DNA from 2 places in the Ligilactobacillus animalis genome. Region 1 is predicted to be linked to the other one. Evidence: predicted binding sites of a transcription regulator. Region 1 holds the regulator's gene; the other holds the start of a gene.
What was found. Region 1 encodes NrdR, which represses ribonucleotide reductase genes. Its sites were predicted from a motif close to ACACNATATATNGTGT; they were not measured.

Region 1 (15,111 bases):
CCAGCCTGTACTCCTAAAACTGGCGCTAAAGCCTCTAACGGCGTCAAGGCTACCACGACTACCGAGATCAACAAAGTGGCCTTAAAGAAGATCTTATACATCTGAAATAATAACTTGAAATAATCATAAACTCGGGTCATAAGTTTTCACCTCGTATTTTTTATAGTTAGAATAATAATATCTTGCTTTGAGAAAACTGGCTCAAATCATCTCATTTGGTCTAAAATCCAACAGATTTGGTACATAAATTCCTTTAAGGCGTAAATTTAGTTTTAAATATTTCAAAAATAAGATCAAATCTTTGATACTTTTTCCTAAGAGGCATAAGATATAGACGGAGGTCTTTAAAATGAAATTAAATCACGGACTAATGCTTGGTCTCGCCTGCTTGAGCTTGGGGTTGGCGGGGACCGTTACCTATCAAGCAACAACTGATACCATCCAAGCTAACACAGTATCCACTAAAAACTTTAAACAGGTCAAACTCGGCATGAACAAGCGCCAAGTGATCGATACGCTGGGCAAACCGGCTCATGACAAATATGAAGCTAATGTTTGGACTTATCCGGTAAAAGATAAGCAAGTCTTGACCTTGATCTTTAAAAAAGACACTTTAGAAAATGTCAGCGATCATACCTTGATCAGCTCTAAAAATAGTGTTGCTAAAAAGGCGTCAGCTAAAACAAAACGCCAAAATATCAACACCGCTTTTAGTGATTATTTCAAACAAGCCCATGAATACGCCAAAGCTGGGCAAACAGAATTTTCTTGGAGCACGATGATCCAAAAAGTTACTTTTGATGGTGATGATGAGATCAAAGTCAGCACGGTGGATGGTTTTAACGACACACCCGCTACTGAAAAAAATATGATCGCTAAAAAGATCGCTGAACTCAGCAAGTCATTTCTACATCGTTACAACAAAAAAGACTTTGACCTAGAATTCTACGAAAATAAACACGAAGTCGGTAGCAATAAAAATGATTCTTTGACTAAATTCGAATGGAAAAACAATAACTAGTAAAAAGCCTGACCTTGATCATTTGATCAAAGCCAGGCTTTTTCTAGTTATGCTTAGTCTTCTTTACGGCTGTAAGTTTCAATGTCATGCAAGATAAGGTTTCTGAATTCATCTTGAGTCATTGTTTCAGTCTTTTCACTACCGTATTTACGAACAGTTACAGTGCCGTCAGCTACTTCTTGGTCACCAACAACTAAAGTATATGGTGTCTTCATCACTTGTGCTTGACGGATCTTGTAACCCATCTTTTCATTTCGGTCATCGATGCTTACACGGATCTGGTGTGCACCCAATTTTGAGATCAATTGACGCGCATAATCCAAGTGAAGTTCATTCTTAACTGGAATGATCTCAACTTGCTTTGGAGCTAACCAAGTTGGGAAAGCACCTTTGTACATTTCTGTCAAGTAAGCTGTGAAACGTTCCATCGTTGATACGATACCACGGTGGATCATAACTGGACGGTGTTCTTCACCATCAGCCCCTGTGTACTTGAGGTCGAAACGTTCTGGTAACAAGAAGTCCAATTGGATCGTGGAAAGTGTTTCTTCCCCACCAAGAGCTGTCTTAGTTTGAACGTCTAATTTAGGACCGTAGAAAGCAGCTTCGCCTTCAGCTTCAAAGTAATCTAAGCCAAGATCATCCATAGCTGCTTTGAGCATGCGTTGGGATTTTTCCCACATTTCATCATCATCGTAGTACTTATGTGTGTTTTCAGGATCACGGTAGCTCAAACGGAAACGGTAGTCCTTGATGTCAAAGTCATTGTAAACATCGACCATCAATTGAAGTGTCCGCTTGAATTCTTCTTCGATCTGATCTGGCGCTACGAAAGTATGACCATCATTCAATGTCATTTCACGTACCCGAGAAAGACCTGTCAAAGCACCGGATTTTTCGTAACGGTGCATCATCCCAAGTTCAGCGATACGCAATGGAAGATCACGGTATGAACGGATATGGTGGTTGTAAACTTGAATGTGGGATGGGCAGTTCATCGGACGCAATTCAAGTAATTCACCATCACCCATATCCATTGGTGGGAACATGTCTTCGCGATAGTGATCCCAGTGACCTGATTGTTTGTAAAGATCAACGTTAGCTAAAATTGGTGTGTAAACATGTTCGTAGCCACGAGCAACTTCTTTGTCGATGATATAGCGTTCGATCGTCCGACGGATCGTTGCCCCATTTGGCATCCAGTATGGGAGACCAGCCCCAACTTTAGGATCAACAAAGAAGAGGTCTAAATTGTTACCGATCACACGGTGGTCACGTTCACGTGCTTCTTGACGACGTTGTAATTCAGCCTCAAGGTCTTTTTGCTTGTAAAAGGCTGTTCCGTAGATACGTTGTAACATTGGGTTGCTTGAAGCACCTTTCCAGTAAGCACCAGCCACTGAAAGCAATTGGAACACTTTGATCGCACCAGTTGAAGCTAATTGTGGTCCAAATGAGAAATCATTGAAATCACCTAACTTGTGAGCTACGACTTTACCTGCGTTATCGGCAGCGATCTCTTTGACTAATTCAGTTTGGTATTGATCACCGGCAACTAATTGCAAAGCTTCTTCTTCCGTATATTCAACACGTTCGATCGGTAAGTTTTGCTTGATGATCTCTTGCATCTTTTGTTCGATCTTTTCAAAATCAGCTTCGGCCACTTGACCAGCTGCATTGTCTGTATCAAAGAAGAAGCCATGTTCTAAAGCTTCACCTTGACCAAACTTCATTTCTGGATAAAGGCTATGCAAAGCACTAGCTAAAACATTAGCTGCTGTTTGCCATAACACGTTCATCCCTTCATCAGAATCTTTAGTGATGATCTCGATCGTACCATCTTCATTTAAAGGTTCGTTGTAATCCACTAATTTACCGTTAAATTTACCTGCAACAGACTTCTTAGCTAAGCTGATACTGATAGACTTTGCGATATCTTGTGTTGTTGTTCCAGCTGCAAATTGTTTTACAGCACCATCTGGAAACTTAACATTGATCTCTGACATTATATGTTCCTCCTTGATTTTTACCAAGACATAAAAGACGCCCCTAGTGCTACATTTAACACTAGGGGCGTCTTTAACGCGGTTCCACCCAATTTCAAGGTCAGTTGACCCTCTCTTGATCGTCGATAACGGAAACGAGCCGTCCTACCTTTGCAGTAGGCTATCGTGATAAAAGTGGTAAGCTCCTCTTTAAGAGACTTGCAGTCAAAGGCCTCTTTCCCTGAATTGATTTGCCGTTTGTCTTTTACTTAATGTAATTTCTATTTAAGCACGAAACTTCTTTAATTTCAAGTCATTATTCCGGATTTCGGCGATTTTTTCCTACAACATGATACTCATCAGCCAAAAATTTGATCCGTTCCATGATGCGTTTGGCCTTCAAAGGCTCTGCTTCGCCCCGGTTGTTGACAGTCAAATATTGTTGCTCTAGTTGTTCTAACGAAAGATTCGAGCTAAAAAATGTCGGTAATTCTTCTTGCATCCGATATTGCAAAATAACACCTAAAACATCATCTCTAAGCCAGCTACTCAAAGAATCAGCTCCGATATCATCAATCATCAAAACTTGAGCTTTTTTCAAATTATCGATATATTCATTTGTCTGATTTTTACCAATCGAGCCCTTGATCTCAACCGCAAATGATGGAAAATGCACCAGTGTCGTCTGGTAACCTCGCTTAGCTAGATCATTAGCGATCGCCGCCAAAAGATAGGTCTTACCGACTCCAAAACTGCCTTCGAGGTATAATCCCTTATGAAAATCTTTTGGTGCTTTGGTATAACTAGTGATAAAAGATAGCGCCGCTTTTAAAGCTTCCATCCGCTCATCACTACGCTCGTAATCTTTTAATTGCGCCCGACGAACACTACGCGGTAAATTGATCGTCTTGACACGAGCTTCTAGGGCTTTTTGTTCACGTTTAGCTTTTAATTCTGCGGTCGGCACATACACGACTTCGATCCGATGATTGCTGATCGCAAGTGTCGGTAGGTATCCGGGTGCAAAGGTCTGTTTTCCTTGAGCTAGCTGTTTTTTTAGCGTTACGAATTCATATAACTTGCTGGCACTTTTCATCACATCAGCTTCCGTCAGGACTTGACTGTTTTCCGCTAAAAAAGTCCGCACTTCATCATCTTGTAAGATCTCAGCGATCAGTTCTTGATAACGCTGGTTCCAATTGTTTTTTTGCATCCGCTCCGTCAAGTTTTTCCCTAGATCTTCCATCCTAGCCACCTGCCTTTCTATTCACTTTGTTCCAATTGAGCTAACAATTCATCGATCTCAGCATTCAAGGCCTGTTTATCCTCTTTAGCCGGTTTAGATACAGCTTTATTTTCTTTTGTCTTAGCCCAGTCCGGCAAAGTCTCTTTTTGCACGACTTGTTGCTTACGCCCATAATATTGCTTTTGTTTCTGCTTTTCTCGTGCTTTTTGGTTAGCCTCGCGCATATAAAGCATGGCTTCTTCTGGGGTCTGGATCTTCTTTTCAGCCAACTTAGCTGCAGCTTTGGTAAAGCGATTAGCGACTTTATCTTCCAGCATCGTATTATTTTGCGCGATCAAATAATAGTGCAGGAGCACATTGATCACCGCATTAGGTAAAACTTGCTTTTCAACTAGATTTTTGACCGTATAACGCTCTAAATTCGTCACAAAACTGTGCTTTTGCCGTTTGAGTTCTTCGATGAATTCCAAAGGTAGATATTGTTTTGAAACGGCGATCAGCGCTAGATCAGTTTGCGTCAATTCCGCACTCACCGCCGGATCAACTGGTTCAGTCACTTTCGACTCTTTAGGTGTTATCTCTTTGAATTGCCGATCAAATTGCTGTGTGGCTAATTTTTTGACGAGCTCAAGATCGACTTTATCATCTTTGACATTTAGTGCTTGTTCGAGCAATTTGACGAGTTCTAGTTCATCTAGACCATACAACAAAGAGATCGACTTTAAGGTCTCAAGTGAACGGCTGATCTCAGTTGCGGGTACAAAAGATCGGGCTAAAAGCTCTTTTAAATATTCTACATCCAGATCGACTTCGACTGAATCGACGAGATTTTTAGTCGGTTTAGGTATCGCTTTTACCTGTGAATTTTTGAGTAATGCATCTTTTTTCACCGTAAAAACATCTAGTAGCGACTTGGTGATCTCTTTGGCATTAGCATACGTGAGATCTGGTTTGACAAATTCTTGTTTTAACTCATCATATTGGGTCTGTCCCAATGAATCGGCTAAAAGCATGCTCAAGAGATCATCTTTAAAGAAAGCCTCAGCACTCAAAGGAGCTTGTAACTCATAGATAAACACTTGACCAAGTTCATCTTTTTGCACGAATGTCTTCAATAACCCGAGGGCCTCTAATCTGATCCGCGCTTCGTAAAAGTCGCGCAAACCTAAACTCAAAATATCCAATAACTCTTTATGCATCCGGCGGGCTAACAGGTCTGGTGTTTGAGCCACTTTAGTCGCTAATAGTGAATAAACACCATAAGCATTGACCCCCATCAACGGTTGGTAGAGCTTTAAAATGACTTTGAACTCTGTCGAACCGATATGGGCTTTAGTATTGACGACGTAACCATCCTTAGGCGACATCTGCCTTAATCCTTCACTCATCGCCTAACATCCCCCAACTACTTATTTTTTTCGTTGTCACGTGCCATCAAGTCTTGCAATTCCTTCGCAAAAGATGCCATATCTTTAAATTCACGATAGACGCTCGCAAATCTGATATAGGCGATATCATCGACATTTGCTAAGATCTCCATCACATATTCACCGATCAATTGACTCGAAACTTCATTCCCGCCGACTGCCCGGATCTTTGTTTCGACTTGATCGACGATATTTTGGATCTCATCCATCGCGACGGGCCGTTTTTCAGCCGCTCGCATGACACCCCGCAAGACTTTTTCACGATTAAATTCTTCTCTAGCACCATTTTTCTTAATAACTAAGAGTGGCGCTGCTTCTACTCTTTCAAATGTAGTAAAACGGAAACCACAATTTTCACATTCCCGCCGGCGCCGAATGGCATGTCCATTGTCGGCGGGACGGCTATCCACTACACGTGATCCATTTTGATGACAATTTGGACACTTCATAATCTTTACCTCGCTGCCTAATTTTCGATTAAATTATTTATCTTTAGCCATTTTATCACTTGCGCTTGCGTTTCTTCAACTGTTCCCGAACTATCTACTGTAATTGTGGCCAAATTTCGCCTTTTTTCAGCCGACATCTGACTAGCGATCCGCTCAAGTGCCGCCTCCTCACTCAAATGATCGCGTTCTATGATCCGTTTTAGCTGAAGTGCTTTAGGAACTTCAACATTGATAACTGCATCACAATGATCTGCATAACCATTTTCAAATAATAAGGCAGCATCGATCACAACTACTTTATCGCCCTTTTGCTCAGCTAAAGCTAGCTGTTTTTCATATTCAGCTCTGATCAATGGCTGCATGATCTGGTTTAATTGAGCTAATTTCTTAGGATCATTGAAGACGATCTTGCCGAGTTTAGCCCGATCTAAAGTCTGATCAGCTTGGATGATCTGAGATCCAAATGTTTTTTTTAATTTAGCTAAACCAAGGGTCGCTGGTTCAACGACTTGGCGGGCGATCACATCAGCATCGAGGATCTTAAAATCTAATGTTTGTAAAAAATTACTGATCGTCGTTTTGCCCATCCCGATCCCACCAGTCAAGCCTAGAATATATGTCATTTTACCACCTGCTGACAATGCGGACAAAAATGCGTGCCCCGTTGTCCCACTACGATCTTTTGGATCTTTGTTCCACAACGTTTACATGGCTCATCGGTCCGGCCATAAACATCTAGTTCGAACTGAAAAGCGCCTGTTTTTTGGAAAGCATCCGTGTAACTTCTGATCGTTGTGCCACCTGCTTTGATCGCCTTAGCTAATTCAGTGATGATATTATCATGCAGTATCGTTGCTTGGTCTAAAGTCAATTTTTGACATGACGTCTCAGGATGGATCTTACTTTGCCACAACACCTCATCAACATAGATATTACCTAGACCCGTGACCAAGGTCTGGTCGAGTAAGGCGGTCTTGATATTTTTCTTCTTTTTTTGTAGCTTTTGATAAAAGTCAGCCACTTTAAAAGTTTCAGCCACTGGCTCTGGTCCTAATTTGGCTAACCCAGGCAATTTTTCTTCACTACCCGTTTGAACTAATTGCATTCGCCCAAATTTACGGACATCGTTATAGCGCAATTGCCGGCCATCGGCTAGATCAAAGATGACATGCGTATGTTTATCGACTGGATCAGTCGCTTCTTTGACATAAAACTTACCCTCCATGCGCAAATGGGAGACAACGGTAAGGCCATTTGTAAACCTAAAGAGCAAATACTTGCCCCGACGTTCGATCTTTTCAAGTGTTTGCTCTGTTAATTTAGCTTTAAAATCGTCAGCATCACCAACGATCATCTTAGGATATAAAACTTCGACTCGCGCGATCTTTTGACCTAAAACTAATTTTTGCAAACCGCGACGGACAGTTTCTACTTCTGGTAACTCTGGCATTTTTTCACCTCATCTTATACTATTTAGTCTCAAACCACGTCTTACCACTAGCGCTTTCGACCTTTAATGGGACCGACAGCTCAACAGCTGAATCCATGATCTTTGGCACTAACTCTTTTAATTTAGGGATCTCTGCTTTCGGTGCTTCAAAGATCAACTCATCGTGCACTTGTAACAACATTTTGGCTTCTAAGCCCGCATCTTTTAAGGCTTGTTGCATATTGATCATTGCAACTTTGATGATATCAGCTGCACTCCCTTGGATCGGAGTATTCATCGCTGTCCGTTCCGCAAATGAGCGCAAGTTGTAATTTTTGCTCTTGATATCTGGCAAGTACCGTCGGCGATGGAAAAGTGTTTCAACGTAGCCTTTTTGACGCGCACTCTCAATGATATCTTGCATGTATTGATGGACTCCAGGAAATGAAGCTAGATACGTCTCCATAAATTCTTTGGCTTGTTTACGCGTACTTCCGATGCTTTGAGCCAAACCAAAATCACTGATCCCATAAACGATCCCAAAGTTGACCGCTTTAGCTTGCCGACGCATGTTAGCCGTAACTTCACTTGGATCATCTAGTCCAAAAATACGCATCGCAGTATTAGCATGAATATCAAAATCATCCTTGAAAGCTTGTTGCATATGCGGATCCTTTGAAATATGGGCTAAGACCCGTAACTCGATCTGCGAATAGTCAGAAGCAAAGATCTCCCAATCTGGATGACTTGGTACAAAAGCTTGCCGGATCTTACGGCCCTCTTCTAACCGGACCGGGATATTTTGCAAGTTAGGATCGACTGACGATAAACGTCCGGTTGCCGTCAAAGTTTGGGTATACCGCGTGTGGACCTTACCATCAGCTGCGATAACTTTCAATAGGCCTTCAACATAGGTCGATTGTAATTTAGCTAATTGGCGGTAAGCTAAAATATTATCGATGATCGGTGACATCCCACGTAATTTTTCTAAGACATCGACAGCTGTTGAGTAGCCCGTTTTAGTCTTTTTGACGACTGGTAATTTTAATTTTTCAAACAAGATCACCCCAAGTTGCTTAGGTGAATTGATGTTGAATTTCTCACCCGCTTCGTTATAGATCTGTTGTTCTAACTCACTCAAGCGTTCCTTAAATTCACTTTGCATGATATCTAAACGTTCACGGTCGACTTTGATCCCGGAGATCTCCATCTGTGCTAAAACTAATGAAAGTGGACGTTCGATCTCAAAATAAAGATCTTCTTGCTCATTTTCAGCTAGTTCTTTCATCAACTTATCTTCTAGGTCTGAGATGGCCTTGAGTTTATGTGCTAAATGTTCAAAGTATAGCGCATCATCAGCTGGAACTTTGCGCTTAGCCCCTTTTCCATAGACTTCTTCATCGGTCTCAACATCAAAGTAATCATGTCGCTTGGCTAAATTACCTAGATCATTGCTGTTATCACTTGTATTTAACAAATATGAGACTAAAAGTAAGTCAAAATTGATATTTTTTAGTTCGATACCTAAGCGTTCTAAGGCTACATAGGTCTGTTTGCCATCAAAAACATCAACTTCGAGCGCAGGATCTTCCAATAATTGCTTTAGCTTAGGTAATTTCAAAAGCTCAACATCTCTAGCTGCATAATATCGGTCATCGATCTTAAGTCCAAAGCCCCAAAAGTCAGCTGTATGATAATTATCATTACTTAGTTCAAGGTAAAAGCTGATATCTGAATCTTTATCATAGTCCAGCTTTTCGACCTTAGCAGCATCCAAAGGTTCGACCTTTAATTTACTCAAAGTAGGCTCTGCACTGACATCGGCGGTTGAACTAGCTTGTAATTGAGCGATAAAACTCTTAAAATCCATCTCTTCAAAGAACTTGAGCAGATCTTCTTTTTTAGCTCCTGGCCACGCTGTCTGAGCTAAAGTTAGGTCTACTGGAGCATCTTTTCTGATCGTCGCCAGATCTTTACATTGAAATGCGATCTCTTTATCATTGATCAAGTTTTCCTTTAACTTAGACTTTTTCATCGCTTCAATGTTTTCATAGATCCCTTCGATCGTATCGTATTGTTTTAAAAGCTTGAGCGCGGTCTTTTCACCGACTTTAGTCACCCCAGGGTAGTTATCTGAACTATCACCCGTCAAGCCTTTCATATCAACGATCTGTGCTGGTTGCAAGCCGTATTTTTCGATCACATGAGCTGGCGTATACTCTTCGATCTCAGTTACCCCTTTGATCGTCACCGCAACAGTCGTCTTATCAGTCGTCAATTGGGTCAGATCTCGGTCCCCCGTTACGATCGTGACTTGATAGCCCGCTTTTTCAGCTTGAGCGGCCATCGTCCCGATAATATCGTCGGCTTCATATTCGGGTAATTCATAGTGTTTGATCCCATAAGCATCGAGCAATTCTCTGATGTAAGGAAACTGTTCTGACAATTCAGTCGGGGTCTTGGAACGCCCGCCTTTGTAATCAGCATAAGCTTTCGTTCTAAAAGTCACTTTACCTGCATCAAAAGCAACTAAGACATTACTCGGTAAAACATCGCCTAAGATCTTGTCTAACATCAATTTAAAGCCATAGATCGCATTCGTATGCAGCCCAGCATGATTGACAAAGCGCTCTAATTGGTTGTGGAGCGCAAAGAAGGCTCTGAAAGCCACACTATTGCCATCCACTAATAACATTTTCTTATCTTCTGCCATATCGATCCGTCCTCTTATCTAGTTTCTTTTATTTTAACAAATTTTTCGTAGAAATTAAAAAAGCCTCTCCGAAAAGTCGAAGAGACTCGTTTGACTAGTCGCGGTCGCCACCAGCACCGGTAAAGATATTCAACAAGAAGATAAAGATGTTGATAAAATCTAAGTAGAGCTGTAAAGCACCCATCAAGGCCAAATTATTAACATTTACTTGTGAACCCATTTGAAGATACATTTGACGTAAACGTTGAGTATCCCAAGCTGTCAAACCGGCAAAGATCACTAAGCCGATAAAGGAAAAGACATAAGTGATCATTGGGCTTTGCAAGAACATGTTGATCAACGATACGATGATAAACGCGATCAAAGCTGCACGAGCTTGGCGGCCGATCCCTGAGAGATCTTTTTTAGTTGTTGATCCCATAAAGGATAAAACGGCAAACATCACAAAGGCGGAAACAAAAGCACTCGTAATGTTTTGGGCCGTGTAAACGATGAAGATCCCACTAAAGAGCAGACCTTCCAACCCGGCAAAGACAAACAAACCTAAGGCACTGACTAATGGTGAGCGTTGTGACTTAAGCGATGACATGGAGTAAGCCAAAACTAATTGGACCCCAAAGACCGCAAATAAGGCGATCGGATTACTCATAAACCGGATCACAGTCGGACTAAACGAACCCAAGAAAGCCGTTAACGCCGAAACTGCCACTGCAGCACTCATATACCCATACATCTTAGTAAAGAAACTGTTCAAGCCAGCATTACTATTACCGTAAACTTCGGGATTGTTATTCATAAAATTCTCCTTCTTTCAATTATCTAACTAATTATAAATGTAGCTAATCTTGCTGACGCGGAGGCCGAGCCATGACAACTGAATCTAAAACGCGTTCATTTTGACGGTTATTACCCTCAACTGAGATCATCACAACTTCTTTCATCGTATCAACTTTGATCACTTCAAAACTGAATGTGACGATCTCATCATGATAGACTGGCCGAATGAAGTTAGCTGAAAAATTCACTACTTCACTCCCAGGTCCAGGTAATAATTTTGAAACTGAGCTCGTAATGATCCCACTCAACAACACTGGGGGCACAACTGGACCAGCGTACCCTAATTTTTGTGCATATTCATTTTGAATATACAGTGGGTTATTATCGTTAGTCAGTCCCAAATAGATCAACAGATCTCGTTCTGAGATACTTTCCGTTACAGTCAATGAATCGCCTTCTTTGATCTCAGCGATCGTTTTGCCCTGCCGATGCACATCATCAGGCATATAGCTTCACCTTCCTCTAAGTGGTCTGCCTTAATGATAGCATACCACTTCTTTTTGCTCAATCGTTAGGTCTGGATCAAAGTACCTAGATTTAAGGATAATTGTTGTTCCAACGCATTGTATTGGGTACAATGTAATAAAAATTTAAAAAATTGGAGTGGTTAACTGTTACCAAAAACATAGAATAATGTAGAAAAATTTGTTATAACAAACCATGGAAAGAAGTAAAAGTGGGTGGTTATTATGACAATGTTAAAGCCGAAAGAAATGGCTGAACGTTTAGGTGTTACAGTCAGAACTTTGCAAATTTGGGATAGTAAAGGTGTGTTAAAAGCATATCGGACTCCCACCAATCGAAGATATTATACTGAAGAACAATATTTAAACTATATTGGTAAATCAGAGTCCAACAAGCGCAAAGTAGTCGCCTATGCTAGAGTATCAACAAATAGTCAAAGAGATGATTTAAAAAATCAAATTGACTTTATTAGGCAATACGTTAACGCTAAAGGCATCATTTTAGATGAAACAATTACTGATGTTGGCAGTGGGCTTAACTACAATCGAAAAAAGTGGAATAAATTGCTAGAAGAAGTAATGAATAATCAGATTGATACGATTTACATTACTTATAAAGATAGATTTATTCGTTTTGGTTATGAGTGGTTTGAACGATTATGTAAAATACATAATACTAAGATTGTGGTATTGAATAATGTTAAAACTAGTCCAACGCAAGAAATGATTGATGATATGTTGAGTATTGTACACGTATTTTCCTGTCGTTTATATGGTTTACGTAAATATAAGCATAAACTAGAAAACGACAGATCTTTGAAAGGTGGTGAAAATAATGGTGTTAAGAACCCAAAAAGTTAGACTTTATCCAAATAAAACCATGCAGAAAGTCTTAGATGACTTGTGTGATTATCGCAGATATTGCTGGAATGCTGGTTTGGCTTTATGGAATGATATGTATGAAGAAGCATTGATCTTAGATGATAAGCGCCTCAGACCAAATGAATACAAGGTTCGCAACGAGTTAGTGGCTAATAAAGCTGATTGGCAATATCGTTTTTCAGCCCGTTGCTTACAACTAGCAATTAGCGACTTAAATAAAGCGTGGAAGAACTTTTTTGATAAGGCACAAGTTGATTGGGGTAAACCACGTTTTAAATCAAAGAAAGCCACTAGACAGGGTTTTAAAACTGACCGTGCCAAGATTATTAAGGGTAAGTTGCGCTTGGATAAACCACATGGAATTAAGAATTGGTATGACATTCGCATGAGTGGCGCTAAGTTGTTAACTGGTGAATTAAAAGTTGTTTCAATTTACCGTGAAAATGGTAAATATTGGGCAAGTTTACCTTTTGAAGTCAATATTGAAACAAAGCCTAAAACTGACCATGTAACAGCTATTGATGTCAATGTCGGGCACATTAACTATACGGAAGGTAAGATCAACACTTTACCAGATGACCTAAAACATTTATATAAGCGTATCAAGCATTATCAACGCACGTTAGCTAGAAAGCGTGTTGTAAATGGGAAACGAGCTACTAAAAGTAATGATTATGTTAAGACGAGAGCCAAGTTGCAACGTGATTATCGCAAAGTAGCTAATATCCAACATGATATTATGCAGAAGTTTACAACTCAATTAGTTGAAGAATACGACAAGATCGTAATTGAAGATTTGGCGGTTAAAGAAATGCAGATGACTCATGTTGCTTCCAAGGGGCTACAGCGTTCAATGTTTGGTCATTTCAGACAGATACTGGGTTATAAGTGCGATTGGAACGGTAAGAAACTTATCTTAGCTGATAAGTATTATCCAAGCACCCAACGCTGTTCTAAGTGTGGTCATATTAAGACTGGTGCAGATAAAGTCGGACTTAACGGTAACCTAAAGCATGGAACTAAGCATAACGAATATATCTGTTATGAATGCGGAAGTGTTATGGACCGAGATGAAAATGCGGTTTACAATCTTTTGGCTTTAATTAATTAAAAAAATACAGGGGTGGGCTACACCCTTAAACTGTAAGAGTTAGTCACTGTCATTACCCTCTCGTTAGGATATGGGAATACTAATGTTGACGGCAGTAAATAAAATTAGGAAAGGAAAAACTATATAATTCTTTCTAACAATGTAGAAGAATGTACTTAAACTTCTATATTGTTCTACATTTTATATAGCAGTGATATGATGCGTTTGAAACGCGATTTTAGCTTACATTGGAAAAATTATTTGATCCTCTTTTTAGTGGTCGAACTTTCACTTGAGGTCGGGGTTATCCCTCTCTTTAATACGTGGACTTCGCTACTATTGAATTTAGGTGCGATCCCCTATTTATCTTATACTAATGCTCTTTCACCCGTTACGAGCCATCCCTATATCGCTTTAGGCTTGCTATTGAAATTGATCATTTTGATCATCTGTGTTTTTGGGCAATTCGCGCTCATCTTAAACGGTGTTGTTCGGATCAGGCAAGATGAATTCAGCTTTCGGACGATCCTCAAAGACACTGCCCGGCAACTACGCCAACTCGACCCACTCGAGATCTGCTTTTTTGCTGGCTATTTCTTATTGATCGTACCTTTTAGTGGGATCTTCTTTAATTCACCGCTTTTGAGTAAAGTGGTCATTCCTGAATTTATCTTGGATTTTCTCCTACAAAAACCACTTTATGCAACTTTGATCGGTATTTTTTATTTAGCGATCTTTATTTTGAGCATCCGCTTGCTCTTTGTGTTACCCCTGATGCTTTTTGAAAAGCTCAAGATCAAAGCAGCACTCGCTCAAAGTTGGCAACTGACGAAAAATAAATTTTGGGTCTATACGTTAAAATTACTAAAGATCTCACTTATTGCGCTCATCGCTAACTTGAGTCTGATCGGTATTTTATACGCGATCCAGCTTGGACTCGACCAGACCGCTCCGTGGAGCGCACTTATCGGTGGCAGTATCAATGTTACCTTGCTGCAAGTCGGTTCATTTCTGATCTCGGTCTGGGCTAGTGTTGCCCTGTTGCAACTCATTTTACCAGCTGACGTTACTTTAGCGACCTATAAGAGTACTAAAAAAAGTTGGCTCAGCAAGGTAGCTAAGCCATTATTTGCTTTATTTGCACTTGGAGCCCTATTAGGTAATGGGGTCTATTTAGTTCATTTAGGCCAAACACCATTGATCATCTCACACCGGGGCGTCGATGCGCAAAATGGTGTCCAAAATACGCTCCCTGCTCTACGTAAGACCGCTCAAGCCAGACCCGATTACATCGAGATCGATATTCAAGAAACTAAAGATCATAAATTCGTCGTCATGCACGATGAAAATCTAAAACAACTCGCCAAGCTTGATGCCAGTCCCCAAGAATTGACACTCGCACAACTGACAGCTTTGACCGTACACGAAAATGGTCATCAAGCTAAGATCCCTAGTTTTGATGAGTATCTGAATGTTGCCAAACAATATGATCAAAAGCTATTAGTTGAGATCAAAACAACTAAACGTGATTCAAAAAATATGTTAAAGAATTTCTTTGACACGTACGA
Region 2 (15,111 bases), 730 kb from region 1:
TTATGTAAAATACATAATACTAAGATTGTGGTATTGAATAATGTTGAAACTAGTCCAACGCAAGAAATGATTGATGATATGGTGAGTATTGTACACGTATTTTCCTGTCGTTTATATGGTTTACGTAAATATAAGCATAAACTAGAAAACGACAGATCTTTGAAGGGTGGTGAAAATAATGGTGTTAAGAACCCAAAAAGTTAGACTTTATCCAAATAAAACCATGCAGAAAGGCTTAGATGACTTGTGTGATTATCGCAGATATTGCTGGAATGCTGGTTTGGCTTTATGGAATGATATGTATGAAGAAGCACTGATCTTAGATGATAAGCGCCTCAGACCAAATGAATACAAGGTTCGCAACGAGTTAGTGTCTAATAAAGCTGATTGGCAATATCGTTTTTCAGCCCGTTGCTTACAACTAGCAATTAGCGACTTAAATAAAGCGTGGAAGAACTTTTTTGATAAGGCACAAGTTGATTGGGGTAAACCACGTTTTAAATCAAAGAAAGCCACTAGACAGGGTTTTAAAACTGACCGTGCCAAGATTATTAAGGGTAAGTTGCGCTTGGATAAACCACATAGAATTAAGAATTGGTATGACATTCGCATGAGTGGCGCTAAGTTGTTAACTGGTGAATTAAAAGTTGTTTCAATTTACCGTGAAAATGGTAAATATTGGGCAAGTTTACCTTTTGAAGTCAATATTGAAACAAAGCCTAAAACTGACCATGTAACAGCTATTGATGTCAATGTCGGGCATATCAACTATACGGAAGGCAAAATTAATACATTGCCAGATAATCCAAAACGATTGTATAAGCGTATCAAACATTATCAACGTATGTTGGCTAGAAAGAGTGTTGTGAATGGGAAACGAGCTACTAAAAGTAATAATTATGTTAAGACGAGAGCCAAGTTGCAACGTGATTATCGCAAAGTAGCTAATATCCAACATGATATTATGCAGAAGTTTACAACTCAATTAGTTGAAGAATACGACAAGATCGTAATTGAAGACTTGGCGGTTAAAGAAATGCAGATGACTCATGTTGCTTCCAAAGGGCTACAACGTTCAATGTTTGGTTATTTCAGACAGATATTGAGCTATAAGTGCGATTGGTATGGTAAAGATTTGCTTATCGCTGATAAATACTATCCAAGCACACAACGCTGTTCTAACTGCGGTTATGTTAAAACTGGTGAAGAAAAAGTTGGGCTTAATGGCAACTTAAAATATGGAACTAAGCACAACGAATATATCTGTTATGAATGCGGAAATATTATGGATAGAGATGAAAACGCAGTGTTGAATTTATTAGCACTGATATAAAAAATACAGGGGTGGGCTACACCCTTAAACTGTAAGAGTTAGTCACTGTCATTACCCTCTCGTTAGGATATGGGAATACTAATGTTGACGGCAGTAAATAAAATTAGGAAAGGAAAAACTATATAATTCTTTCTAACAATGTAGAAGAATGTACTTAAACTTCTATATTGTTCTACATTTTATATAGCAGATGAATATTGCGCATCCTTTTCGTGAAGGAAATGGGCGGAGTATGCGTTTGTGGCTCGATAATCTGCTAAGAGCTAAATTAGGTAAGATCGTAGCCTGGAATAATATCGATAAAAACGAATACCTGAATGCAATGAAGCGCAGTCCTGTTTCGACCGGTGAACTCAAATATCTTTTGCAAAATAATTTGACGGATGATCTGAGTAAGGAAAGTTTTTTCAAGGGGATCGATGTTTCATATTACTATGAAGGTTTTAATACCTATAAAACTGAAGATTTGAAGTAAAACTCATGCTGTAGGATATTTGTACTCAGATTTTAAAATTTATTTTGCAAATATACTTGACGCACGATCTATTGCATGGTAATATACTAAAGGTCAATATATGATTCTACCTAAGACTCAGGTGGCGCAAGCCTTAATATCCTGCCGAGGAGTAATGTTACGGTTATTCTCTCTGTGTCTTGGTGGACATGGAGCTTTTTTATTTTAAAAGAGTTTCGACACAATGACTAGGAGGTGAATCAATTGAGTAAAGAAATTATCGCTAAAAAAGCTGCGATCGTTGAAGAAGTTGTTGAAAAATTTGAAAAGGCAAGTTCTGTTGTCGTAGTTGACTACCGTGGTTTAACGGTTGAAGAAGTTACTAACTTGCGTAAAGAATTACGTGAAGCAGGCGTTGAAATGCGTGTTATCAAGAACACATACTTGAAGCGTGCTGCTGATAAGGCAGGTTACGAAGGTCTTGATGATACATTCTCAGGCCCTACTGCCGTTGCTTTTGCTGATGAAGATGTTACAGCTCCTGCTCGTATCTTATCTAAATTCGCAGAAGATCATGAAGCTTTGGAAATCAAGGGTGGTATGATCGAAGGCAAGGTCGTTTCCTTGGAAGAGATCCACGCTCTTGCAAAATTACCAAACCGCGAAGGTATGCTTTCTATGTTGCTTTCTGTATTGCAAGCACCAGTTCGCAACTTCGCATACGCTGTCAAGGCAGTTGCCGACAGCAAAGAAGAAGATGCAGCTTAATGCGCGCATCCTGATCGCTTAATTAAAATATATAATTATTATCTACAAAATGGAGGATTTTAAAATGGCCTTAGATACAGAAAAGATCATTGCTGACTTAAAAGAAGCTAGCATTCTTGAATTAAACGACTTAGTAAAAGCTATCGAAGAAGAATTCGGTGTTTCCGCTGCTGCTCCAGTTGCAGCTGCAGGTGCTGCTGCAGGCGCTGCAGAAGAAAAGAGCGAATTTGATGTTGAATTAACAGATCCAGGTGCTGGTAAAGTTAAAGTTATCAAAGCAGTTAAGGATATCACAGGTCTTGGCTTGAAAGATGCTAAGGGCTTAGTTGATGGCGCTCCTTCCGTTATCAAAGAAGGCGTTGCTAAAGAAGAAGCTGAAGAAATCCAAGCTAAACTTGAAGAAGTTGGCGCTAAAGTTACTCTTAAATAAGAGTTTCTCAACTGATTTACTTTCAGTTTGCTAAAAGACGTATCTCTCATTTGGGGGATGCGTCTTTTTTAGATTTAAATATCTGTTGTGCGCGATTTTGATTGACAGTTCTTGATGTGTGGTCTAAAATATACAAAAAATATTTTAGGATATGCAAAGTACAGATTTTAGAGACTAGGCAAATAAGTTAAGTATTTGCTAGGAAAAAGCTACAATAAAATTATAAGTGAAGAAAAGAGGTCAAAATATGGGTACTTTAGTTAACGGTAAATGGACGCAAAAAAGTTTAGCTCAACTGCGAGCTGAGGGCAAAGATATCCAAGTCGATCCCGGTTTTCGTAATTGGATCACCCCAGATGGTGCAGCGGGGCCAACAGGTAAAGGTGGTTTTAAGGCTGAGAAAGGTCGGTACCATCTGTACGTTTCTTACGGTTGTCCGTGGGCAAGTCGTGCTTTATTGATGCGTGATCTCAAGGGCTTACAGGACTATATCGGCCTCTCAGTCGTTGATCCGGTATTGGGAGCTGATGGGTGGCAATTTAGCGATTTTCCAGGCACGATCGCTGATCCGATCTTTGGGGCCAAATCATTGCCAGAAGTTTACACCAAAGCAAAAGCTGATTACACTGGGATCGCTAGCGTACCGGTCTTGTTTGATAAACAGACGGGACAGATCGTTAATAATGAATCAGCGGACATCATGCGCATGTTAGAGTCGGCATTTGATGAATTGACGGGAGATTACACCGATTACTACCCTGAGGCTTTACGCACCCAGATCGATGAACTAAATGTTTATTGCGATTCGTTTTATGCTAAAGTCAATGCGACGAAAGATGCTAAAACACAGTCTGAATATGAGCAAGCAGTCGCGCAAGTGTTTACGATGTTAGATGATTTAGAACAGCGTTTAGAAGGTCAAGCATATTTGCTTGGCGATGCTCCAGTTGAGAGCGACTGGAAGATATTTGTTTTCTTAGTGCGCTTTGATGTCGTCTTTTATGGCTTATACAAATGTAACCTCAAACTTTTGAGCGACTATCCTAATCTTTGGCGTTATGTTCGTCAATTGTACAATACGCTAGGAGTAGCAGATGCAGTCAACTTTGAGCATATCAAAGTCCATCATTATCGCGGACAATTAGACTTAAATCCATCGGGGATCGTGCCGGTAGGACCAAAAGAAGATTGGAGTTTATAACTTCCCTAGGTCACCTGTTGTGGGTGGCCTTTTTTTAGTGGGGCATATGGTATAATTAAGAAAGTATAAATTACGAGGGGGTTTTACAAAAATGAAGCAAGCGTTTCAGCAGATGAAAAGCTTCGTTGAAAAAAGAGCAACTATTCTGAAATTAATTTTTGTCCTTTCAGTATTGATTTTTGTAACTTTTGAAATCGGAAAGATCTTTCGCGAGGTCGATTGGTATCAAGTTGAACAGGGACTCGCTGATCAATCATTATTTAGTATTATTTTAATGATTGGTGTCGGTGTTATTGCGGTCAGTCCCATGCTATTGTATGATTTTTCGATCGTTAAATTTTTACCAGATAAATACAGCCTGTGGTACATCTTACGCAGTGGGTGGATCACTAATACGGCGACTAATATTGCCGGTTTTGGTGGCTTTTTAGGAGCAGCTTTGCGGGCTGATTTTTATCATAAAAATGCTAGTAAAAAGCAGGTCGTCTATGCGTTATCTAAGATCGCACTGTTTTTATTAGCAGGTCTATCGCTCTATTGTTGGGTCTCACTAGGATTGATCTTTGGCTTTGATCTTGGTCCACATTTAAAGGGCTATTGGCCGTGGCTGATCGGTGGCGGACTGTATTTTCCGATCCTGTTTCTAACGACTAAATTCAAGCAGGGAGATTTTTTTAAGGATCTGACTTTAAAGCGAGAACTGGTCTTGATCTTAGCTTCATTGTTAGAATGGGGTTTTGCAGCGTTATTTTTCATCTTCATCGGTGAACAACTCGGGATACATACGAATTACGCTGCCGTTTTAGCGTTGTATTTTACAGGTTCGGTATTAGGGATCGTCTCCATGGTGCCAGGGGGCTTGGGCTCATTTGATGTCTTCATGATGTTTGGGTTATTGCCGTTTGGTGTCACCACAGAGCAAGCCGTGATCTGGTTATTGTTTTTCCGTTTGTTCTATTACATCATTCCTTTTGGGATCGGGTTGAGCTTTTTTATCCACTATGCGGGCAGTCAAGTCAATCAGAAGTTAAACGGGATCCCAAAGTTGATCTTGCAAAAGACGGCCCATATATTATTGACCGCTTTTCTATATGTCTCCGGGATCTTATTGTTATTAGAAGCAGCTATTCCTAATTGGGCGTATTCAAACTCATTTTTAGCAAAACTATATCCGTACACCTTTTTATTTATCAACCAGTTGACCGATATTGTCTTTGCATTTGCCTTGATCGGGATGGCACGTGGAATCGAAGCTAAGGTCAAAAAAGCCTATTGGCCGACATTGATCGTTTTAGGGATCGGGATCGTCAATACTTTATGGCGCGTCTACACGCCAACTTTAGCGATCTTTTTAGGTGTGATCTTAGTGATGGTCGTCTTGTCACGTAAAGAGCTCTATCGCAAGCAACTACGCTATTCGATCATTAAAAAGATCGTAGATGGCTCGATTTTTGCGGGGATCTTCTTCTTGTATGCGATCGTTGGGTTTATCAACTCACCAAGCTATGTGCATCATCATCGCGTGCCAACGATCTTTTTATTCCCGGCACAAAGTATCTGGCTTTCCGGGTTTATCGGCTTATTGATCGCGGCTTGTGTCTTATTATTGATCAGTAACTATTTGTGCAGTGGTAAAGACATTTTTGCAAATACTGGTTTTGATAAAGAACGTGTGCGGGCGGTGATCGAAAAATTTGGTGGTAATGAAGTGAGCCATCTAGCCTTTTTACAGGATAAAGAGTTGTATTTTTACACCGAAGATGGCGAAGATAAACTCTTTTTCATGTACCGGATCAAGACTGATAAATTGATCATCATGGGTGAACCGGTGGGCGATCATGCTTATCTCCAAGAAGCTGTCCAAGCGTTCATGCAAGAAGCGGATAATTATGACTATCAATTGGTCTTTTATGAGATCAACGAGAGCTTCACGATGTTACTGCATGAGTATGGGTTTGATTTTATCAAGACAGGTGAAGAAGGCTTGGTCAAGCTAAGTGAGTTTACGCTTCAAGGTAAAAAGCGGCGGGCGCAACGTGCTTTGATGAATAAATTTGAACGTGAAGGCTATGAATTTACTTTTGCCAAACCACCATTTGATGATAACTTGATGGCTGAACTTCAAGCGGTCTCGGATAGCTGGTTAGGTAAACAAGTTGAAAAGGGCTTTTCACTAGGTTTCTTTGATGAAGCCTACTTAAATGAAGCACCGGTCTGTTTGATCCGTGATGCTTCGGGCAAACTAGTCGCATTTGCTTCGATGATGCCGATGGACGAAAAGACATTATCGATCGATCTGATGCGTCACAGTCAAGATGCACCATCCGGGATCATGGACAAGATCTTTATCAGTTTATTCGAGTATGGTAAAGAGCAGGGCTATGAGTACTTTGATATGGGGATGGCGCCGTTATCAAATGTCGGTGAATCACGCTTTAGCTTTATCGGTGAACGAGTTGCGCGCTTTATCTTTGAATATGGTGATCGCTTCTATGCTTTCCAAGGGTTACGTTCCTATAAGAACAAATATGTCACCAAGTGGAGCGCTAAATATACGGCTTATCGAAAGCGGACTTCATTAGTCGATGCGATGATCTTAGTGACATTGACTGTCAACCAAAAGCATATCAAAAAGGGCACCAGACGCAATTTGCTCTTACCAAGATTTTTACAATAAACATTAAGCATCCAGGCATGTGTCTGGGTGTTTTCTGCTTTCTTTGGCAGTAGTTGTTCAGATATACTTAAAGTGGGAATAAACATAGAAGGGATCGGGGAAAATGAAGGATCTACTGTATTTTATTTGGGTAAATGCAATATTTTTTTGGTTACCGCTAATTATCTTAGGTGCAAGTGTAGTTGGCATAATTGCTTTGATCAGCCGCCAATTGCCAAGATCGTACTCGTAATACTTGCGCTCCTTATTCTATGGTACGTGGAATTTTACTTGTAGAATAGAAAGGGTTGAGAAAGATGGACGGTTTTTTACAGCTTATGTTGCTCAAAGTGATATTTTTCTTACCACTCTTAACTATTTTAGTAGCAAGTTTAGTGATTATGCTCATTGTGATCAAAACTAAAAAAATGTCGTCCTTGGCTAAGGTCGGGCTTGTTGTGATCTTTGGCCTTATCAGTTTGCTTATGGTGTATGGAATGATATTTGTGGTTATATTTGGATATAATTCTTAAAATTTGGCTCCAGTTGTTAGCTGGAGTCTATTTTTATTGAATGGATTTGGGGAATTTAAGTTCTGTGCTATAATCTGTAACAAATCAAAGGGGAGGAGTGCTTTGTTACAACTACATAAAAATATCAAAATATTTTATTTAGCAACTATTCTGACCACATTAGCGGCATCTTTACCACATGCAGTTTTGACCGTGCTCTTGTTTGCTAAAGGCTTATCATTGACGCAGATCATGCTGGTCCAAGCGACTTATAGTCTGGTCATTTTAGTCAGTGAATATCCCAGTGGCTTATTAGCTGATCTGTATTCTAAAAAAATTCTCTTTTTATGGGCAAAAGTCTTTTTGATCGGGATGTTTTTGCTAGTTTGGTTAGGTGAAAGCTTTCAGACGATGCTACTTGCTTGGGCGTGCTATGGCTTGGCAATGGCACTTGAAAGTGGGACGCTGGATGCACAACTGATAAATGAACTCAAGCACCAAGATCAAAGCCACCTAGTCGCTAAATTTATCAGTAATACTAATCGTTTGGATCTTATCGGGTTACTGCTGGGCGGGACAATTGGTTCATGGTTGTATTACTCGTTGGGGATAAAGTTTTATTTGGTGAGTGTGAGCTTGACGTTAGTAGCGTTTTTGGCGGTCAGGTATGGTTATCTTGAGGCAAATACTGATATTTCACAGCAAAATTTGAAACAGAGCTTGGTCGCACAAATGGTAACGGGATTTAGCGAACTCAAGCATTCACGGCAGTTACGGCTGATGATCGCCTTGACGATTGCAGGACAATTTTTCTTTCAGGCTCACCACCAACTCTGGCAAGCGTTATTTTTGAAGCAGGGATTTGATAAGGAGCAATTTTATATTTACTATGTTATCTTCCAACTGATAAGTCTTGGTGCCTATAGCTTGCCGGTAAAACTGGACACATCTACGATCAAACGTTGGTATTTGGCATCCATGTTAGGATTAGTGGGTGCGAGTGTGTTTTTAGCATTTACAGTCAAAATGAGTTTTTTACTCAGTTATTTAGTTTTAGTCTTTATCTTCACCCTTTTTGAATATTTCAGCAACGTGCTATTTTCCAAAACAGTTTCACCGACGCATATTTCATCTTTGACTTCATTGCGTTCGAGCTGTGGGCGTCTGGCTTCATTAGCCTCATTGTTGCTGTCGAGTTTACTTTTGACATATCTTTCAGTCAAAAGTGTAGTTTTATTGAATTTTGGTTTGGCGATAATTGCCAGTTTAGGCGTGATCTTTTTAGCGCTCAAGAACAATACAGTTCACAGTAAATAACAAGGGTCCCATTATGATGCGTATCTTTACATCATAATGGGACCCTTGTTATTATATGTTTTTAAAATTCATAATCACTGTCTTGCATAGCTTCCACGTTACCAAGTAAGTAACCATTACCAACTTGGGAGAAGAAGTCATGATTGGAAGTCGAAGTGGAGATCCCGTTCATAACGACAGGGTTAACATCTTCGGCTGTATCTGGGAAGAGCGGATCCATCCCTAGATTCATCAAAGCTTTGTTGGCATTATAGCGCAAGAAAGTCAAAACATCATCGACCCAGCCAACTTGATCATAGAGGAGATGGGTGTATTTTTCTTCATTTTCGTAGAGATCATACAAAAGTTCATACATCCAACCTTTGAATTCTTCTTGTTCAGTTTCACTCAACTCGTTAAAGCCCAATTGGAACTTGTAACCAATATAAGTTCCGTGAACAGATTCGTCACGTAAGATCAACTTGATGATCTCCGCCACGTTAGCGAGTTTATTATGCCCCAACCAATAGAGTGGCGTGTAAAAACCAGAGTAAAAGAGGAATGTTTCCAAGAATACGGAAGCGACTTTCTTTTGCAAAGGTGTTCCATTTTGGTAGATATCATTGATCTTTTGCGCCTTGTATTGCAAGATCTCATTTGAATCGGTCCAAGCAAAGATCTCTTCGATCTCTTTAGGTGTATTCAAAGTTGAAAAGATCGAGGAGTAACTCTTAGCGTGTACTGATTCCATAAACTCGATATTGTTGAAGACGGCTTCTTCTTGTTGTGTCCGGATATCTTTTTTAAGCACTGCGACCCCATCTTGAGATTGCAAAGTATCCAATAATGTTAAGCCCCCAAAGACTTTAGCAACGACATCTTTATCAGCCTCGGAAAATTCCCGCCAGTCCGCTAAGTCGTTTGAAAGGGGGATCCGAGTATCCAACCAAAATTGTTCGGTCAATTTTTCCCAAGTTGCTTTATCGATCTGGTCTTCTAAATTGTTCCAGTTGATTGCTTTATAGTTTTCCATTTTCCAAATACCTCGCTAAATTACACAGCTTTCGCATTCGTTGACCCCGACTTCATCTTGTGTATCGGTAAACGTGCGGACATAGTAGATCGATTTGATCTGTTTATGATGAGCATAGTTACGTAGGATCGAGAGGTCACGGGTCGTCATCTTATCAGTCCGACCATTCTTCCATTCATAAAGCCCGGCTGGGATCGAGGAACGCATAAAGAGCGTCAAACTCATCCCTTGATCAACATGTTGTTGTGCGGCTGCATAAGTATCGATCACTTTACGCATGTCTAGATCGTAAGCCGAAGTGTAGTATGGTAAAGTTTCGTTTGAAAGATATGGTGCGGGATAATAAATTTTACCGATCTTTCTTTCTTGGCGTTCTTCGATCTTGTTGATGATCGGTTGCAGTGAGGCAGTCGTATCATTGATATATGAGATCGAGCCATTTGGTGCGACGGCTAAGCGATTTTGATGGTAAAGGCCATCTTGTTTGACTGCTTGACTCAATTTTTCCCAATCGGCTTTAGTTGGAATGAAGATATCTTTGAATAGCGCTTTGACTTTTTCAGAATGTGGTGTAAAGTCTTCAGTCAAATACTTGGTGAAGTATTTACCATTGGCATAATCACTCTCTTCAAAACCAACAAAGCTAGTTTGGCGTTCTTTAGCGATCTTGTTGGAAGCAACTAAGGTCCAGTAGTTGAGCAACATGAAGTATAAGCTGGTAAATTCCAAAGCTTCTGGTGAACCATAGTGCATTTGGTTTTTAGCTAAAAAGGCATGTAAGCCCATAGCACCAAGTCCGATCGTGTGCGCTTGGCGGTTGCCGTGTTGCACGGATGGCACGACATCGATATCTGAATGATCGGTCACAAAGGTCAAGGCCCGTGTCATGGCTTCGACAGACCGACCAAAATCAGGGGAGTCCATCAAGTTAGCAATATTGGTCGAGCCTAAGTTACAGCTGATATCAGTTCCTAAAACATCATAGCCTTGTTGATTGTTGACTAAAGATGGTGTTTGAACTTGCAAGATCTCCGAGCAGAGGTTGCTGGTGATGATCTTACCTTTGATCGGGTTGGCCTTATTAGCTGTATCGACATTGACAACATAAGGATAGCCAGATTCTTGTTGTAATTTTGAGATCTCTTCTTCGAGCAAGCGAGCAGAGATCTTCTTTTTAGCGATATCAGGATCGTTGACCAGATTATCGTATTCGGCTGTAATATCGACGTAAGAGAACGGTGTACCGTATTTTCTTTCGACATCATATGGGTCAAAGAGATACATATCGGCGTTTTGCTTGGCTAATTCGTAGAACTTATCCGGCACGAGCACACCTAAAGAGAGTGTCTTGACCCGGATCTTTTCATCGGCATTTTCTTTTTTGGAAGCTAAAAAGTCGATGATGTCGGGATGGAAAACATTCAGATAAACGACCCCAGCCCCTTGACGTTGGCCTAACTGATTGGAGTAAGAAAAACTATCTTCGAGTAATTTCATGACAGGTACGACCCCAGAAGCTGCACCCTTGATCCCTTTGATCGGTGCGCCGGCTGAACGCAGGTTACTCAAGGTGATCCCAACGCCACCACCGATCCGTGAGAGTTGAAGGGCGGAGTTGATCACGCGGCCGATCGAATTCATATCATCAGTAACTTGTAAAACAAAACAAGAAACTAATTCACCGCGGCGAGCCCGCCCAGCATTCAAAAAGCTTGGTGTTGCTGGTTGATAGCGTTGGTGAACGATCTCATCAGCTAGTTGCAGCGCTAATTGTTCATCGCCATCAGCAAAGTACAAAGCATTGATCGCTGCACGATCGATGAAACTTTCCAAGTAATAACTACCATCATCGGTTTTTAGCGCATATTGGGTATAAAACTTGTAAGCTGCCATAAAGGTCTTGAAACGAAAATCAGCTGCTTCTAATTGCGCATAGAGCTTTTCGATGAAGGCAAAATCGTATTTTTGGATAAATTGTGTTTCAAGATAATTATTGTCTAGTAAATAGTCAAAGCGTTCTTTAAGTGAAGCAAAGGTCATCGTATTAGGAATGACGTTTTCCTTGAAAAAGGCGCTCAAAGCTGCTTTGTCTTGGTCGAGTTGGATCTGACCGTTTAAAGGAATATTGACTCGGTTGTTTAGGTCGTAGTACGTAACATTGTTGATATCGATATCTTTAAGACTCAAGTTCATTCACCGCTTCCTTGAAATTTTGGACGTCTGTGGGTGTTCCATTGAATTCAAACGAATAGATCACTGGAACATTAAACTTTTTAGACAAGTTTTTAGCTGTAAAAATAAATAACTCTGCAAAATTACGGTTGCCGGTCCCGACGATCCCTTTTAATGATGCAGCGTTATTTGCGTATTCTAAAAATTCAGTCACAGGGTAAGTGATCTCGTCTTCATAGGTCGGTACGATCAAGACGAAAGGTTCATTTACCATAAAAAGTGGGTCCACTGGATCGATCTCAGTGGCATCGACGGTAGGCCCAAGTTTTTTGATGAAGCGTCGGGTCTGCCCGGTGACGCTAAAATAGATTATTTTCATTGAGCTGCCAGCTTCTTTAAGAGATCAGGCCGAAAACCATTGATGATCGGTGCGTGATCTTGTTCTAAAACTGGAACTGTGCGTAAACCTTTTTCTTTTAGGTAGTTGATATATTCTGGATGATCGGAGATATTATGTTCTCCAAATTCAATATTATTCTCCATTAAAAACTTCTTGGTCATCTTGCATTGGATGCAATTATCTTTGGTATATAGATCTAAAGCCATCAGAATAAAACCCCTTCTAATTTGATTGTGATATCAGTATACCACAATTTACACAACATGTAGTATAAATTTTGCTCTGCTAATCGCTAGATATTGTGTCATTGGCTCAACCACGCAAAAAACGGACTCAAAATTTTTTTGAGTCCGTAAAGTTATATTTAACTGATATTAGTACCAGCCGTTAGCAAGCCAAAATGACTTAGCTGCTTGCCAAGAACCGTAACGATTTGCAACATAGTTATCAGCTACACGTTCTTGGTTTTCTGGGGAGTAATCTCCACCAAGGTAAGAGTTAGTCAATTGATATTTACCATAGTAACGGCCGTTTTGAGCGGTATAAGAACCACCTGATTCAACATTAGCGATCCAAGCTTTAGCACTTGCTTCAGCATCGTTTGATGGAGTTTGTGGAGCAGTTGTTTGCACTTGTTGTGTTTGCTGTTGTGCAGGTTGTGCTTCTTGGACTTGAGTTTGAGCTTGTGGAGCTGCTTGTGCTGGTTGAGCTTGTTGTTGAGCAGCTTGTGAAGCAGCTAAAACGTTGCTACCAAATTCTAAGCGTTGACCAACGAAGATCAAGTTTACATCTTGTAATTTGTTAGCTTGTTGGATCGCATCAATCGTTGTGTTGTATTTAAGGGCTAATTCAGATACTGTATCGCCAGCTTTAACGATAATTTCATCGGCATTTGCTGTTTGGCCCAATGCAACTAAACCAGATAACGCGGCAGCTCCCGTAATAACTTTCTTCATTTCCATAAGTAAACTCTCCTTAAAAAAATATTTAATATTTACTTGCTTTTCATTTATCTACACTAGCAGTATACATTTTTTATATAACATACATATTCCGATAAAATTACAATTTGTCACGTTTATGTAACAAACAGATTAATTATTGTCAAATTCCACAAAAATAGAATCTATATGGGAAAATAAAGCATCTTTTTGAATTTTACTTTTTAAGTTATACTTAAAAGTATCGGAGGTGTGCAGAAATGCCTAAAATTTTGTTAATGAATGCCGGAAGTTCATCAGTTAAATGGAAACTATTTGAATTGACCGATGAATCAGTCGTCGCTAAGGGCTTGGTAGAGCGGATGTTAGCTCCAGGTTCAAAGTTTGAGATCAAATATGGAGATCAGACATATCAAGAAATACAAGATAACCTATCTTATGAAAAAGCGGCTGAAATGATCATTGAAAAGATCCAAGAGTTAGAGATCACATCTTTAGCTGACATTAAATGTGTTGGTCACCGTGTCGTAGCTGGAGGAACTAAATTCACGCAAGCTACTAAGATGGATCAAGCAGCGATCAAAGAAGTCTTAGCTTTGAGTGACCATGCTCCATTACATAATCCAATGGAAGCAAAATACATCGAATTGATGCAACAAGTCATGCCCGATACGCCCCAATATGCGGTCTTTGACAGCCAGTTCTTTACACAAATGCCAGAAGAAAATGCGATCTTTAGTTTGCCATATGAATTGACGCAAAAATATGGGATCAGACGTTATGGTGAACACGGGATCAGTCATGAATATTTGGCGCAAAAGACAGCTGATCTTTTAGAAAAACCGTTGGCTGATCTTAAATTGATAACTTTGCACTTGGGGAGTGGCTCATCTGTTTCAGCTGTTAAAGATGGAAAAGCCTTTGCTAGTTCGATGGGATTCACGCCTTTGACCGGACTAACGATGGGGACCCGAGCTGGGGATGTTGATCCTTCAATCGTGCCATTTTTAATGAAGAAACTCGATAAAACAGCCGATGAAGTTCTTGAGCTCTTTAACCAAAAGTCAGGGCTATTAGGATTGTCAGGCTATTCGGATGACATGCGTGATATCAAAGCTAATCAAGTTGATCAACGTTGCAAGTTAGCTTTAGATGTTTACCTAAATAAGATCGTGTCATATGTCGGAAGTTATTTTGCCCAATTAGGTGGGGCCGATGTGTTGGTCTTTGCCGGTGGGATCGGGGAAAACAACCCATGGTTACGCGCTGATGTTTGCCAACGCTTAGCTTGTTTAGGCGTTCAATTAGACCAAGAGCTAAATGAAGCTAACCATGAAGGTGTGATCTCCACGGAAACTTCAAAAGTCAAAGTGATGCTAGTTCCAACTAACGAAGAGCTCGCAATGGTCCAACAGATCAAGGCCCAACTGGACTAATAATATGTTATAATCAACATATACTGTGTCTCTAATAATTAAGCTGAACGGCAATTAGACAAAATCTGGAGGAATTTATGGAAAAAATGCAAGAAAATGCAAATATCAAGTTATTTGCATTGAATTCCAATCAAGCATTAGCACAAAAGATCGCAGATGAACTGGGGATCAAGTTATGTGATGCTTCAGTCAAGCATTTCAGTGATGGTGAGATCCAAATCAACATCAATGAAAGTGTGCGTGGAGACGATGTGTTCATCGTGCAATCAGTCGCTGATCCGGTTAATGAAAACTTTATGGAATTGATGGTCATGATGGATGCGTTACGACGCTCCAGTGCTGGTTCGATCAATGCAGTTATTCCTTATTATGGTTATGCACGTGCTGACCGTAAAGCACGTTCGCGTGAACCGATCACAGCTAAGATGATCGCTAATTTCATCACTTTAGCTGGGGCTGATCGAGTTGTGACCATGGAC

Region 2: the regulator NrdR is predicted to act here: its motif matches at 12,512-12,527, upstream of nrdH (glutaredoxin-like protein NrdH).

Annotation. Positions count from the first base shown of each region.
Region 1 is NZ_CP047141.1:1,129,431-1,144,541, forward strand. It holds partial or broken gene GSR62_RS05590 (ATP-binding cassette domain-containing protein) at 1-140, opposite strand, end outside; gene GSR62_RS05595 (outer membrane protein assembly factor BamE) at 350-1,021, shown strand; gene thrS (threonine--tRNA ligase) at 1,075-3,027, opposite strand; gene dnaI (primosomal protein DnaI) at 3,323-4,252, opposite strand; gene GSR62_RS05610 (replication initiation and membrane attachment family protein) at 4,270-5,640, opposite strand; gene nrdR (transcriptional regulator NrdR) at 5,658-6,128, opposite strand; gene coaE (dephospho-CoA kinase) at 6,146-6,751, opposite strand; gene mutM (DNA-formamidopyrimidine glycosylase) at 6,748-7,578, opposite strand; gene polA (DNA polymerase I) at 7,598-10,270, opposite strand; gene GSR62_RS05635 (Bax inhibitor-1/YccA family protein) at 10,365-11,066, opposite strand; gene GSR62_RS05640 (MaoC/PaaZ C-terminal domain-containing protein) at 11,110-11,553, opposite strand; gene GSR62_RS05645 (IS607 family transposase) at 11,797-12,432, shown strand; gene GSR62_RS05650 (RNA-guided endonuclease InsQ/TnpB family protein) at 12,407-13,564, shown strand; gene GSR62_RS05655 (glycerophosphoryl diester phosphodiesterase membrane domain-containing protein) at 13,763-15,111, shown strand, end outside.
Region 2 is NZ_CP047141.1:404,323-419,433, forward strand. It holds partial or broken gene GSR62_RS01905 (IS607 family transposase) at 1-204, shown strand, start outside; gene GSR62_RS01910 (RNA-guided endonuclease InsQ/TnpB family protein) at 179-1,333, shown strand; partial or broken gene GSR62_RS01915 (protein adenylyltransferase Fic) at 1,524-1,808, shown strand; ribosomal protein L10 leader region at 1,900-2,018, shown strand; gene rplJ (50S ribosomal protein L10) at 2,052-2,555, shown strand; gene rplL (50S ribosomal protein L7/L12) at 2,620-2,985, shown strand; gene GSR62_RS01930 (glutathione S-transferase family protein) at 3,233-4,186, shown strand; gene mprF (bifunctional lysylphosphatidylglycerol flippase/synthetase MprF) at 4,278-6,863, shown strand; gene GSR62_RS01940 (MFS transporter) at 7,478-8,671, shown strand; gene nrdF (class 1b ribonucleoside-diphosphate reductase subunit beta) at 8,733-9,683, opposite strand; gene nrdE (class 1b ribonucleoside-diphosphate reductase subunit alpha) at 9,699-11,870, opposite strand; gene nrdI (class Ib ribonucleoside-diphosphate reductase assembly flavoprotein NrdI) at 11,860-12,234, opposite strand; gene nrdH (glutaredoxin-like protein NrdH) at 12,231-12,461, opposite strand; gene apf (aggregation-promoting factor) at 12,630-13,217, opposite strand; gene GSR62_RS01970 (acetate/propionate family kinase) at 13,457-14,632, shown strand; gene GSR62_RS01975 (ribose-phosphate diphosphokinase) at 14,710-15,111, shown strand, end outside.